DNA from 2 places in the Cytobacillus sp. FSL R5-0377 genome. Region 1 is predicted to be linked to the other one. Evidence: riboswitches for the same ligand, from Rfam matches in the RefSeq annotation. Region 1 holds a riboswitch; the other holds the start of a gene.
What was found. Region 1 has a riboswitch for preQ1 ahead of queC (7-cyano-7-deazaguanine synthase QueC). Riboswitches for the same ligand answer to the same signal wherever they lie in the genome.

Region 1 (4,427 bases):
TTTTTTTGTCACCGATTTAAATCGGATAATGGTGTTATCTGTCATCTAACTCTCCCTATCTATAGAAATTTACAGGAAATATGTGAAATATGTATTGTCAAGTTCAAACGTATAATATCATAGATTTCCAATAATCTGTTACAAAATTCAAAAACAAAAATAACCCCGCACCTTGAATGCGGGATTTTCGGATGCTATACTCCCCGCTTATTCCCCCATACATAGGTATGCAGCTGCGGAAGCACTTTAACATCTTTCAGCTCATTGTCCTGAATCGTTTTTTCGATAAGCCAATCATATTTATCAAGCAGTCTTTGCAGTAAATTCCGGTCGTCTGCTGTTACGGTGTCATCATTTCCCACCTGCAGATAAAACGGAACTCCTGGATAGCGCTGATAAACATTTTTGGCATATTCATAATCCTCATCATTAAAAACAACAATCTTAAGTGAAAACTGCTGTTCTTCCCTTCTGCTGCCCTGCAGTTTGTTCACGATCAGATCGAGCACATCGAAGTCCGTATTCATGCCTGAACTTGGCGGCTTTGGGGAGAGTGTGAGTTCATCAATATCATAAAACCAATCCTGCCAGCGGCTTCCCTGTGTTTCCAGGCAGAGCTTAATTTGTTCAGCTTTAAGAAGAGAAATGAACTTACCCAAATTTTTAAGAAGAGCGGGATTGCCGCCTGAAATGGTTACGAATGAAAACCCGTCTCCTCCCAGTTCTTTAAGCTCTTTCCAAATTTCATCCGGGTCCATTTGACGGATGCTGTCTTTCGCACTTCCATCCCAGGTAAAAGAGGAATCACACCAGCTGCAGGAATAATCACAGCCTGCAGTGCGGACAAACATAGTCTTTTGGCCGATGACCATGCCTTCACCCTGAATGGTCGGACCAAATATTTCCAGTACTGGTATCTTACTCAACCTCCATCCACTCCCTTCTGGCTTCCGCATAGCTTGTAGGAGTTTCAAAAAGGCGCACAAATTCTACTCTGGCCCCGTCATATTGCTCTTTTCTGTTTTGCAGGCTTTCCGCCATTTTTTCATAAATCCACACAACCATATTCTCGGCTGTCGTATTCATAGGTGGCAGCGTTTCATTCAGGTACTTGTGATCGAGAAAAATCTCAATCTCTTTTTTCCAGATTTCTTTTATATCCCCGAAATCGATCATTAACCCTCTGTTATCCACAAACCCGCTTAAGCCGAAAATCACCTTATAGGTGTGTCCATGCAGGTTTTTGCACTTACCTTCATAGCAATGCAGATGATGGGCTGAATCAAACGTGAATTCCTTGCTGACCATTACACGCTTGTGATGGTATTTCAACTGATCCGGTTTAATGTCTTCATTAATCTTCTGGAGTTTATCAACAATCCTAAATCCATACATGGCTTAAAGCCCCCCCTTTTCGCTGAGGTATTCTTCAAGGCCCTTTTGTCTTAAATGGCAGGCAGGACACTCACCGCAGCCATCGGCAGGAATGCCGTTATAGCATGTCAGTGTGCTGTTGCGCACATAATCAAGAGCATCCAAGTCATCTGCCAATTTCCATGTCTCCGCTTTATTGAGCCACATTAAAGGTGTATGAATCACAAACTGCCCATCCATCGAGAGATTCAGTGTGACATTCAGTGATTTGATAAAAATATCTCTGCAATCAGGGTAGCCGCTGAAATCTGTCTCACACACCCCGGTAACAATATGCTTGGCATCGATCTGACTGGCAAGCACACCGGCAAAGGACATGAATAAAAGGTTTCTTCCAGGCACAAATGTCGATGGAAGCCCGCCTTCCTCTCCATCCTTTACTTCTATGTCATCACGGGTCAGAGCGTTTGGTGCAAGCTGATTCAATAAGGACATATCAAGGATATGATGCCTGATTCCCAAATCTTCTGCTATTTGGCGGGCACAATCAATTTCAAGCTTGTGCCGCTGATTATAATTAAAAGTAACTGCTTCCACCTCGGCAAAACGTTCTTTTGCCCAGAATAAGCAGGTAGTACTATCTTGTCCGCCGCTGAATACAACGAGTGCTTTATCATTTTTCATATTAAAATTCTCCTTTAAATAGAAAAACAGGACCACTAAGAAAGCAGACCTGTTTTCCTTAGTTTTTTAAAGAGGGTAGCTAGAACCTCTACCGTTTACACGGATTTTCTATTGAACTATCAGTTTATATTATCATCTTTTTCAAGGTTTTAGAAGGTATTACTTGTGTTCAAACAAAAAGTTTTATTATTCAAAATCGTGGAAAAGTAATAATGCATCGCCATTTCATAAGGAGGGATTGAAGCATGATCAGATTTACATCGTCATCACGCTATTCCTTTGGCATTGCGAAAAAAGGGACATTTGCAAGAAGGACTTCAGGGATCCATATTCAGGACAGGTCCACTCTTATGCGTTTGGGATTGCTGCAATAATCGGAACCTGTAAAAAAAGGTGCAGCTATTGCCTGCACCTTTTTTTCGTATTAATTTTCTGAATCGGCCTCCAGCAGGTCCCAGGCTGTAATAAAGCCTTTTGGTTTTTCAGTCGGCTTTCCAGTATCAGTAACAATGATTCCCTCAAGCTTTTCATTTTTATTTCTGGATTCCTCAAACATATCCTCTAAATCAAATATTGAAGTATTCGTGCCGGCAAATGCGATTTGATGCTTGGATTTTTTGTTGAAGAGCTCTTTGATTTTCACTTTTTTCAGCTGGATCGTCTCTTCAGTAAAATGCTCTGCCATCCATTTGACAATATCTGCTGAGGTTAGCAGCCAGGAATATTCCTCTTCCCTTGAGTAGATGGGAAACTGCGAATGAGAGAATTTATTGATTATGGCCAGTACATCTGAAAGCTTTCCATCTTCATAAAAATAAAATACAGGTGTCGCAGCTATGGAAATCGCCGTTTTGGGCTTTTCAAAATGGCCGGCAATCCGTTCGATTTTTTCCACCGTTTCCAGGTGAGGTTCCGCAATATAATAATCCAGATCAATTTTTTCATGGACAATAGCATTCCTCAGCTTGGCAAACTGATGTAAATCATCCTCATATAATCGAATCAGCGAATGGTTTTTCTGTATTTCTATCAGTTTATAAAATTTATCTGTTCTGGCTTGTTTAGCAGATTGTTTCAAGGCTTTGTGAATTCGGTTAAAGGCAGCCTCAAATCTTTCAGATAAGTTCATTTCCGGTTCTGCTCCCATGGTGATCTCTCCCTAATTCATAATATCCTTCTTTATTCCCATATTAGCGGACGATATAAACTTTGAAGAATCTGGGTCAATTTCCGGCAGAATAATTTGCACACATAGAATTTTCAGTCTATTATATGATATTATATTCTTTAGCTGAAGAAGTTGCATAAATATATAAATCTACTAATAATCCTTTTCCTTCTAACCTTATTAAACCTAGACTTTCCTTATTTTAGGAAGAAATAAAGTGTGTATTTTGTCTCTTTGGAAATGGATATTTATTATTACTGAATAATTTTTTTGAATCTTCAGCTCACTATATTTGAAGCGAAAGCCGGTGAAAATATGGAATACACTGTACATCCTTTAGGAGATAATGCAGTTCTTATTGAACTTGGGAATGAAATCAGTGAGGATGCACATCAAAAAGTGCAGACACTGACATCCTTTCTCGAGAAACATCCTCCAGATTGGATGATAGAATACATCCCCGCTTATACCACAGTCACCATTTTTTACAATCCATATGAGATATATCAGCTTTCCGGCGGCCAGCTTCCATTTGATTTCATATGTTCTCTCATAAAACCGCTAATGGAAGAACTGGGAGAAAAAAAGCCAATGGAAGCAAGGATTGTCGAAATCCCGGTTTGCTATGAAGGAGAATTCGGGCCGGATCTTGACTATGTTGCCGAACATAACGGCCTTACCCCTGATGAAGTAATAAACATTCACTCTTCAGGCAGTTACCTGGTCTATATGATTGGCTTTGCGCCAGGCTTCCCTTTTATCGGCGGGATGTCAGAGCAAATTGCCGCACCCCGACGGGATACCCCCCGTTTGAAAATACCTGAGCGAACAGTGGGAATTGCCGGGATGCAGACTGGGATCTACCCCATTGAGACGCCAGGAGGCTGGCAGCTGATCGGGCGTACTCCTGTAAAACTGTTTCGTCCAATGGATGAATCCCCCACCCTTTTAAAAGCTGGAGATAAAATTAAATTCAGGCCAATCAGTCTGGAAGAATACCATCATTGGGAGGAGACGGAGCAATGATTAAAGTGCTAAAGCCTGGACTCCTTTCAAGCATTCAGGATCTTGGGAGAACCGGCTATCAGAAGTTTGGCATCATAGCCAGCGGGGCCATGGATCCTTTTTCACATCGAATGGCCAATCTGCTGGCCGGCAACGAAGAAAATGAGCCTACAATGGAAATAACGATGATGGGTCC
Region 2 (4,427 bases), 1.4 Mb from region 1:
AGGAGCAATGACAATGACTTGAAAACCTCTTTCTTCTACTTCATTTATGCGCTCGCGCAACTGCGCAAGATATTCCCGGCAGACCGGTCAGCCAAGATGGCGGATGAAAACAGCCATTGTGTATTGTCCATTAATGGCCTGTTCAAGCGTCATATTTTTATCAGAATTTGGGCTTTCTAAAATATAGTTCATTCATATCCCGCCTTTCGGGTTTGCTTCTGATCATACTTAATTCTTTTAAAGGAATAAAGAATTCCGGCTTGAGTATAAAAAAAAACAGGAGTTTTCACTCCTGTTTAGTCCCGGCTCCCCAATATTCCAAAAATGCGAAGGATATTAATGAACAGGTTAATAAAATCGAGATATAGATTAAGGGCCATCAAAGGCACTTCTTCCGGAGACACTCCGTAATGCTTCATGCGGTTGAAGTCGAATAGCACATATCCGCTGAATAAAAGCACTCCGATGAAGGAAAAAGCCAGCATAGCATTAGAGCTTAACGGCCAGATGAGGCTGAAAATTCCAATCGCAATAAGAGCAAGCAATGCCGCCATCAGCATGCCGCCGAGGAAAGATAAGTCCCGCTTCGTAGTCGAAGCATACACGGCTAAACCTGTAAATACAACCGTTGTCGTTGCAAGGGCGGTTAAAACAGGATTTGGTCCAATAGCAGCCAGGTAATGGGCAACAATCGGATAAGTCGTCATTCCTGAAATAAATGTAAATACATAAAGGAATGTATACCCGATAGCTTTTTTGCGGCGGAGCAGGAAAGCAAAAAGCAGCATGCCGAGTTCAAGAATCATGAGCGGCAAAAACAAGGCTGGCGGAATAAAAACCCCCGCCATCGTTCCGGCGAAAGCAATCCCCAATGATAAGGCAAACGCCCTTAAAACAGAAGGCAAATAACTGTTATTAGCGGTGTGCTGTACATACATTTTTCATTTCTCCTCTAACATCATTTGTATATGTATATACGATAAAGTTATTCTTTAAGTTTCATTTTTTATTTATTTTTTAAGAGATCTCTTATTTCAGTTAAAAGCTCAACATTGGGATCCACTACGGGTTCTGGTGCTGCTTCTTCTTTCTTTTTGAAACGATTGTTGATAATCCTGATAAAGACGAAAATGGAGAAGGCCACTATGAAGAAGTCCACTATATTCTGTATAAATAAACCATATTTCACCTGTGCTCCACCGACTTTCACCATCAAATCCGTAAAGTCAACTCCGCCCATAAGCAACCCAACAAGAGGCATGATGATATCATCTACAAGGGAAGATACAATCTTTCCGAAGGCAGCTCCGATTACAACCCCAACCGCCAAATCCAGGACATTTCCCTTTAGGGCGAATTTTTTAAACTCATTCCACATAACCAATCACCTTTCTTTGAAAATTACCGTTATTATACTATGAAGAATAGGTGATAAGGAAGCACCTATTGACAGAAACAGGCTTTTTCTCTATAGTAACTATGACAATTATATTTCTATTATTCCCGTGGTATCGGGAGAGGTTCATAGCATCACCCTCTATAAAAAACTATGGCTTTGATTATAATAATCAACCATATCCAAGAGAGGATATGGTTTTATTTTTCAAGCTGTACTTTTCGGACCTTTCTTTTGGATCAGCGGGATCATATAAAGGGAGGCTATTTTTATGTCAGGAAGAAAAGATGAGGAATTAACAGATATTACATTATTGGGAAATCAGGGGACTAACTACCTTTTTGAATACTCGCCTGAAATTCTGGAGGCTTTTGATAATAAACATCCAAACCGCGACTATTTTGTAAAGTTTAATTGTCCCGAGTTTACGAGCCTATGCCCGAAAACGGGCCAGCCGGATTTTGCGACTATTTATATCAGCTACATTCCAGATCAAAAAATGGTAGAGAGCAAGTCATTAAAGCTGTATCTTTTCAGCTTCCGAAATCATGGCGATTTCCATGAGGACTGCATGAACATCATTATGAATGATCTGATTGAGCTGATGGACCCGCGCTACATTGAAGTCTGGGGCAAGTTCACGCCTCGTGGCGGGATTTCCATTGACCCGTACACGAACTACGGCAAGCCCGGAACAAAATATGAGAAAATGGCAGATTACCGCTTGATGAACCATGATCTTTATCCGGAGACGATTGATAATCGCTAATAGAAGACCTTGCTTAAAGGGCAATTTTAAAATATGATCAAAAAGGCAGAGCAATCTGCCTTTTTTGCTGCAGAATAAGCTGTGTTTGTGGAATATCAAGTAAAGAATTCCTTCAATGAATGCCATACTATAAAAAAGCTCTGAAGGGAGACAAAATGAAGAAAAGCATACATAAAAAAGATCCTCGTTTTAAAGTAGCAGAGAAAGAAGCGTGGATTGGCATTGGTCTCGTACTCTTTAATTTCATATGGTGGTATGGGTTTGCCTATGGACTGGGGTCAGCACCTGCCGATGAGTATACATTCATCATGGGGCTGCCGGCATGGTTTTTCTGGAGCTGTGTTGCCGGTTTTATTGTCATGGTGATACTGGTATCCGCGGCTGTGAAATTCCTCTTTAAAGAAGTTCCGTTCGAAGAAAATGGGGAAGGGAGAGATTCCGAATGAACTGGCAGGTTATTGCACCTCTTCTCTTCTTTTTAATCATTATTTTTCTGGTGGGTTTATGGTCCAGCAGAAAGATGGATGCCGGCAGCTCGTTTCTGCAGGATTATTTTCTGGGAGGAAGGCAGCTGGGCGGTTTTATATTGGCTATGACCATGATTGCAACCTACGGAAGTGCCAGCAGCTTCATTGGGGGCCCTGGTGTTGCATACACGCAGGGGCTTGGCTGGGTGCTGCTCGCCATGTCACAGGTTGTTACTGGTTATTTCGTCCTTATGGTCTTGGGAAAAAAGTTTGCGATTACAGCAAGAAAGTATAATGCTGTAACACTCATCGATTTTTTGAAAGAAAGATATAACAGCAAATGGGTTGTGTGGCTATCTTCTCTCAGCATCATTATTTTTCTGTTTTCAGCTATGGCAGCCCAATGGGTTGGCGGAGCAAGATTGATTGAGTCACTGACAGGATTAAGCTATTTATCTGCTTTATTCATTTTTGCGGCATCTGTTATGGTTTACGTGGTGATCGGCGGCTTCCGTGCTGTTGCTGTAACGGATGCCGTCCAGGGCGGGATTATGTTCTTGGGCACCCTGGTCCTTCTGGTTGCTGTCATTGTGGCAGGTGGAGGAATCCAGAATATTATCAGCGATCTGTCTTCAGAGAATCCGAATTTGATTACCCCATTTGGGTTTGATGGCGGATTGACTCCTTTATATGTTTCATCCTTCTGGATTCTGGTGGGAGTGGGGGTTATTGGTCTTCCTCAGGTGGCTGTAAGGGCCATGTCCTATAAAAATGCCAGAGCGATGCATAGGGCAATTATTATTGGAACAATCGTGGTTGGCTTTATCATGCTTGGCATGCATTTGATTGGTGTATTTGCCAGGCCGATTCTTCCCGGAATTGAAGTGGGGGATAAAGTTATGCCGCTGATTGCCATGGAGGTCCTTCCGCCGTGGCTTGCGGGAATTGTACTGGCTGCACCGATGGCTGCGATTATGTCTACCGTGGATTCCCTGCTCCTTCTGGTCAGCTCGGCGATTGTTAAAGATGTGTATATAAATTATATTAAACCTGATGCTGAAGAAAGCACGATTAAGAAAATGAGTTTTGCAGTCACAGCCCTGCTGGGGATTCTGGTGTGCATCATGGCGCTCAGTCCGCCCGATTTGCTTATCTGGCTGAATCTCTTTTCTTTCGGAGGGTTGGAAGCAGCATTCATATGGCCAGTTGTGCTGGGCCTTTATTGGGCGAAAGGGAATAAATATGGGGCAGTGGCCTCCATGATAACCGGCACAGTTTCCTATATTTTATTCCATACTTTTTATCCCAATGCTTTAGGCATGAATACAGTCGTAATGCCTATTGCTTTATCACTGGCATCTTATATAGCCGTAAGCCTATTTACCGAAAAATCAGCACCTGCAGCTGCAGAAATTTAAGCAAGAGGCCCCGGAATGGTATTCCGGGGCTCTTCTATTAAACCTGCAAAAAGCCTTTAGGCAGGGCTCTGGCTGGTTTATTAAAACGTTTGATTGAAGCAGGAGAGGAGTCATATATAAAGGATACGGGAGGAAACCTGTGCTTTTGTAAAAAAATGAGCATATTGATAGATTTGTAGAAACGATCCCTATTTGTTACACTTAATAAGTTGAAACGTAATTGTAACATTTGACTTTAAATGGAAATATTCTTATCACATTAGGGAGTATATAATGAAAAATTTTATAAATATGATTATGATTGCCATGCTTTCATCCGTTATTGCAGGCTGCTCAAGTGAAATAAATGCATCATTAAATACAGAAGAAATAAAACT

Region 2: another riboswitch for preQ1. It lies ahead of queF (preQ(1) synthase); the one in region 1 lies ahead of queC (7-cyano-7-deazaguanine synthase QueC).

What each region holds. Positions count from the first base shown of each region.
Region 1 covers NZ_JBBORA010000001.1:142,020-146,446, reverse strand. The annotation lists gene NSQ49_RS00745 (ABC transporter ATP-binding protein) at 1-45, opposite strand, end outside; gene queE (7-carboxy-7-deazaguanine synthase QueE) at 195-926, opposite strand; gene queD (6-carboxytetrahydropterin synthase QueD) at 919-1,395, opposite strand; gene queC (7-cyano-7-deazaguanine synthase QueC) at 1,399-2,058, opposite strand; PreQ1 riboswitch class I at 2,111-2,153, opposite strand; gene NSQ49_RS00725 (hypothetical protein) at 2,304-2,432, shown strand; gene NSQ49_RS00720 (hypothetical protein) at 2,483-3,205, opposite strand; gene pxpB (5-oxoprolinase subunit PxpB) at 3,542-4,252, shown strand; gene NSQ49_RS00710 (5-oxoprolinase subunit C family protein) at 4,249-4,427, shown strand, end outside.
Region 2 covers NZ_JBBORA010000001.1:1,549,605-1,554,031, reverse strand. The annotation lists partial or broken gene NSQ49_RS07850 (AhpC/TSA family protein) at 1-75, opposite strand, end outside; gene NSQ49_RS07845 (Bax inhibitor-1/YccA family protein) at 297-938, opposite strand; gene mscL (large conductance mechanosensitive channel protein MscL) at 1,007-1,378, opposite strand; PreQ1 riboswitch class I at 1,512-1,557, shown strand; gene queF (preQ(1) synthase) at 1,668-2,165, shown strand; gene NSQ49_RS07830 (YhdT family protein) at 2,321-2,611, shown strand; gene panF (sodium/pantothenate symporter) at 2,608-4,050, shown strand; gene NSQ49_RS07820 (hypothetical protein) at 4,324-4,427, shown strand, end outside.